One region of the Micrococcus sp. KRD070 genome, then DNA from elsewhere that is predicted to be linked to it. Evidence: predicted binding sites of a transcription regulator. Region 1 holds the regulator's gene; the other holds the start of a gene.
What was found. The regulator LexA, encoded in region 1, represses DNA repair genes until DNA is damaged. The targets are predictions, from matches to a motif close to TCGAACANNTGTTCGA.
Positions count from the first base shown of each region.

Region 2: a site for LexA is predicted at 794-809, ahead of J1M38_RS00180 (DUF6504 family protein). Genes of this name have one in related genera too.

Region 1 is NZ_JABFNH010000022.1:276,641-278,837, reverse strand. It holds gene J1M38_RS08970 (ATP-dependent DNA helicase) at 1-856, shown strand, start outside; gene lexA (transcriptional repressor LexA) at 900-1,616, opposite strand; gene J1M38_RS08960 (LysM peptidoglycan-binding domain-containing protein) at 1,911-2,197, shown strand, end outside.
Region 2 is NZ_JABFNH010000001.1:34,143-36,339, reverse strand. It holds gene J1M38_RS00185 (DUF6318 family protein) at 1-464, opposite strand, end outside; gene J1M38_RS00180 (DUF6504 family protein) at 940-1,266, shown strand; gene J1M38_RS00175 (PHP domain-containing protein) at 1,263-1,952, shown strand; gene J1M38_RS00170 (MetQ/NlpA family ABC transporter substrate-binding protein) at 1,949-2,197, shown strand, end outside.

The DNA.
Region 1 (2,197 bases):
GGGGGACGAGACCGACCCGCCCCAGCTCTACGTGGCCCCGCTCTCGGTGGCCGGCAAGCTGCGGGAGGGCCTGTTCGGCAAGGCGACGACGGTGCTCACCTCCGCCACGCTCACCGTGGGCTCGGGGGAGCGCCGGTTCGACTCGGTGGCCGGCGACGTGGGCCTGGCCGGCCCGGACGCCCCGAAGTTCGAGGCCCTCGACGTCGGCAGCCCCTTCGACTACCCGCGTCAGGGGGTGCTCTACGTGGCCCGGCACCTGCCCCGGCCCGGCCGGACGGCCTCGCCCGAGTCCCTGGATGAGCTCGAGGCGCTCCTGAGGGCGTCGCGGGGCGGGGCCCTCGGCCTGTTCTCCTCGCGCCGGGCGGCCGAGGACGCCGCCGCCGAGATGCGCCGTCGGCTCGGGCCGAAGACCACGATCCTGTGCCAGGGGGACGCGACCCTCTCCGCCCTCGTGCGCCAGTTCTCCGAGGAGCCGGACACGTCCCTGTTCGGGACCATGAGCCTGTGGCAGGGCGTGGACGTGCCGGGGAACTCGCTGCGGCTCGTGGTGATCGACCGCATCCCGTTCCCGCGGCCGGACGACCCGCTCTCCCAGGCCCGCACCCGGGACGTCGCCCGGCACGGCGGCAACGGGTTCATGCGGATCTCCGCCACGCATGCGGCCGTGCGCATGGCCCAGGGCGCCGGGCGCCTCGTGCGCTCCGTGACGGACCGCGGCGTGGTGGCCGTGCTGGACCCCCGCCTGGCCACCGAGCGGTACGGCGGCTACATCACGAGCGCCCTGCCGGACTTCTGGCGCACCACGGACCGCGACGTCGTCCGCGGGGTGCTGGCACGGCTCGCCTCGGGCGATTGACCTCGCTCGGCCTCGGGCCGTCGGCCCGGTCGGAGGGAGCGGGTCAGAGTGAGCGCAGGACCGTGACGACGCGCCCCATCACGGTGGCGTGATCGCCGAGGATGGGCTCGTAGGCCGTGTTCTGGGGGAGGAGCCAGGTGTGCCCGTCGCGGCGGCGGAAGGTCTTCACGGTGGCCTCGTCGTCGAGCAGGGCCGCGACGATGTCGCCGTTCTCCGCCGTCTCCTGCCGGCGCACCACCACCCAGTCGCCGTCGCAGATCGCGGCGTCCACCATCGAGTCGCCCGTGACGCGCAGCATGAACAGCTCGCCCTCGCCCGTAAGGCGTCGCGGGATCGCCATGACGTCCTCGACCTGCTGCTCAGCCAGGACCGGGCCGCCCGCCGCGATGCGGCCGACCCAGGGGACCGGCACGCTGTCCGCCTCGTCTGCGCCGGTGTGCCACGCGGGGATCGCGGTGACCCGCGACGACGGCGCAGCGGCGGGGGAGGCGGCGTCGCCCAGCGGGGTGCCGTCCACGTCGAGCAGCACCTCGAGGGCACGCGGGCGTCCGGGGTCGCGCCGGATGTAGCCGTGCCGCTCGAGACGGCCCAGCTGGTGCGTGACGGAGGAGAGCGAGGCCAGGCCCGCGGCATCGCCGATCTCGCGCATGGAGGGCGGGTAGCCGTGGTCGGCGATCGCGTCCCGGATGGTCTGCACGATCCGCCGCTGGCGGTCGGTGAGCGGCGCGCGCGCCGCCGGCTGATCGTCGGTGGTGCTCATGGCTGCCGTCCGTTCTCCCGGGGGTGATGGTGGCCGGCCTCGTGTTCCGGCGTCCGGCTGCCGTCCGGACGCTTACCGTGTCCGCCCCCGCTGGTTGCCTGTGTCCTGGCGATCCCCGGGGGCGTTCCGGGGCGTCCGTGCATCGCCTCGAGCCTAGAGGAGAGCCGCCTCTCCTTCAAAGATATGTTCGATTTGTTCGTGGCGTGTCTCGAACACCTGTGCTAGAAAGGGATTCGAACGGATTCGAACAGATGTTCGATAGCCTGGAGGGCATCCGCCCCGGAGGAGGACACCATGACGCTCACCACCGCCCAGTTCGCCGGTTCGCCCGCGACGGCGCGGCCGCGTCCGGCCACCATCCGTCTGACCCGCCGCGGCCGCCTCGTCCTGCGAGGGATCCCCGTGATCGCCGCGGCCGTGGCCGCCACGCTGGCGGCCGCCTTCTTCCTGGGTGTGCTGCTGTCGCCCGCCGCGGTGTCCGCGGACACCGCGGGACCCGCCACCCAGTCCGTCACGGTCATGCCCGGGGACAGCCTGTGGACCATCGCCACCACGGTGGCGCCGGAGGCGGACGTCTACGA
Region 2 (2,197 bases), on a different contig from region 1:
TTCGAGCTGAACTGGCAGAACTCGCAATACTCGCTGTAGAGAGAGTCGAGGAGTTCCGTGTCTCCGGTCTGCTCGGCGTAGTAGTGCACGTCCCAGAAATAGCGAATCGCCGCCTCGGCGCCCTCCTTGGTCTCTTCCTTCATGGCGGCGGGCATCTCCGGCTTGGGCACGTTCTGAGCGGGACCGTCGGCAGACGCGGGCACGTATTCGCCGGACCCGCTCTCCGTGGCCATGGGGGATGAGCTGACGCCCGCGGTCTCGCTCGTGCTCGCGGTCTCGCTCGTGCTCGCGGGCGCGGACGTCTCGACGGCGGGCTTGGCGGACGAGGGCGACGTCGTCGACGACTCGGCGGGCTCGGACTGCCCGCCGCAGGCGGTCAGTGCGAGCGCCAAGGCCACGCTGAGCGTGCCGGCCTGGGCGAATCGGTGGCGGCGCAGGGCGCGCCCGGGTGCGGTGAGAGACATTTCCCCTCCAACTGGACGTCCGTCGTGTGTCCGCGCCTCCCGCGCTGATCCCGCAGCGCGGTGCCCGTGGCATGCGAGGCCCGGTTGGTTCGGAGTATACGCAGACGGATTGTGGTCCTGCTCGCATTGTCCACAGGGCCGTGCCGACGCACTTCTTCCGGCCCAAGAGACGATTTTCTCGTGCATGTGCGCTCCAGGGTCGGATTCGAGGTCCCCGGCCAGGACTCGGCCAGCCGGTCTCACGAAAAGGGCGTTCCCGGCCTCGCTCGTCTCGGGGCGATGCGTCCTTAACGTGTCCGGCGGCCACCCTACCTTCGCACTCATCGCATTCGAACACATGTTCGAGTACGATCGGGGGTGCGGCCCCACCTTCCCACTTCTTCCCCGCGTCCGGTCCGCCGGACGGGCCGCGCTCCCATCGCCCGACGGCACCCCGTCGTCGGTCCGGTCAGCAGTGCACAGGGAGAGAAGCAGAATGGGAGTCCTCACACAGTCGGTGGCGGTGGAGTGCGGGGCAGACGGCACCCCGCAGGGGCTGCGCTGGAACGGGCGGGACTACGTCCTCGCAGAGCGCCCCGTGCGCTGGTTCGAGCGGCGCCGCTGGTGGGCGGAGGAGGTCCGCGCGGAGAAGGGCCGCGGCGCCGGTCTCGTCGACCACGAGATGTGGCGGCTGCAGGTCCGCCTGGCCCGGGCCGGCGCCGCGCCCCTGCAGACCCTCGACGTCGCCCACCACCTGGACTCCGGCCGGTGGCGGCTCGTGCGCGTCCACGAGCACGCCCAGGACCTGAGGCGGTCGGCATGAGCCAGGCCGCCGCGGCCGGACGCACCGCCGCACCCTTCGCCCACCTGCACGTCGCCTCCGCGTTCAGCGCCCACCATGGGGTCAGCTGGCCCGAGGACCTCGTGGCCGCCGCCGCGGCCGCGGACATGGACCTGCTGGCCTGCACCGACCGGGACGGGCTCTACGGCATGGCCAAGCACGTGGGCGCCTGCCTGCGCCACGGCATCACCCCGATCGTGGGCGTGGACCTGGCCGTCCGGTGGAGCGAGGACGAGGACGCCGGCCGCGTGGTCGTGCTCGCCCGAGGAGGCTGCCACGGCTCCGGCTACCGCTCCCTGTGCGAGCTCGTCTCCGCCGCCCACGCCCGCACCACCGGGGGAGCGGCAGGCGGCAGCCCCTGGGCCAGCGTCGCCGAGCTCGCCGCCGCGGCGGCCGGCCGAGTCCCCACCGCCGCCAACCGGGACAACCCGTCCACCCCCGAGCTGTTCGTCCTCCTCGGCCCGGACTCGGACGTCGGCCGCCACCTGGCCCGCCGCCGGTACGCGGCCGGCCTCGCCGCCCTGCACCGCTGGAAGGCGGCCCTGCCCGCAGGCAGCCCCCACGCCGACGTCGTCACCCACCCGCACGGCCCACCCCGCACCGTTCCGCACCCGCCGTGCCCACCCGCGCCGGCGACGTCGCACCGTCCTCCAAGGAGAACCCCATGACGACCCCCTCGAACATCTCCCGCCGCTCCTTCGCCGGCCTGTCCCTGGCCGCCGTCGGCGCGTTCGCCCTGACCGCCTGCAACTCGCAGGCCGAGGAGAAGAGCGACGACGGCGCCCAGACCGTGCGCATCGGCGTCGTGTCCGAGAACGAGTCGCACCGCGCCCTGGTGAAGCTCGCGAAGGAGAAGCACGGCATCGACGTCGAGATCCGCAACTTCACCGAGTACACGCAGCCGAACCCGGCG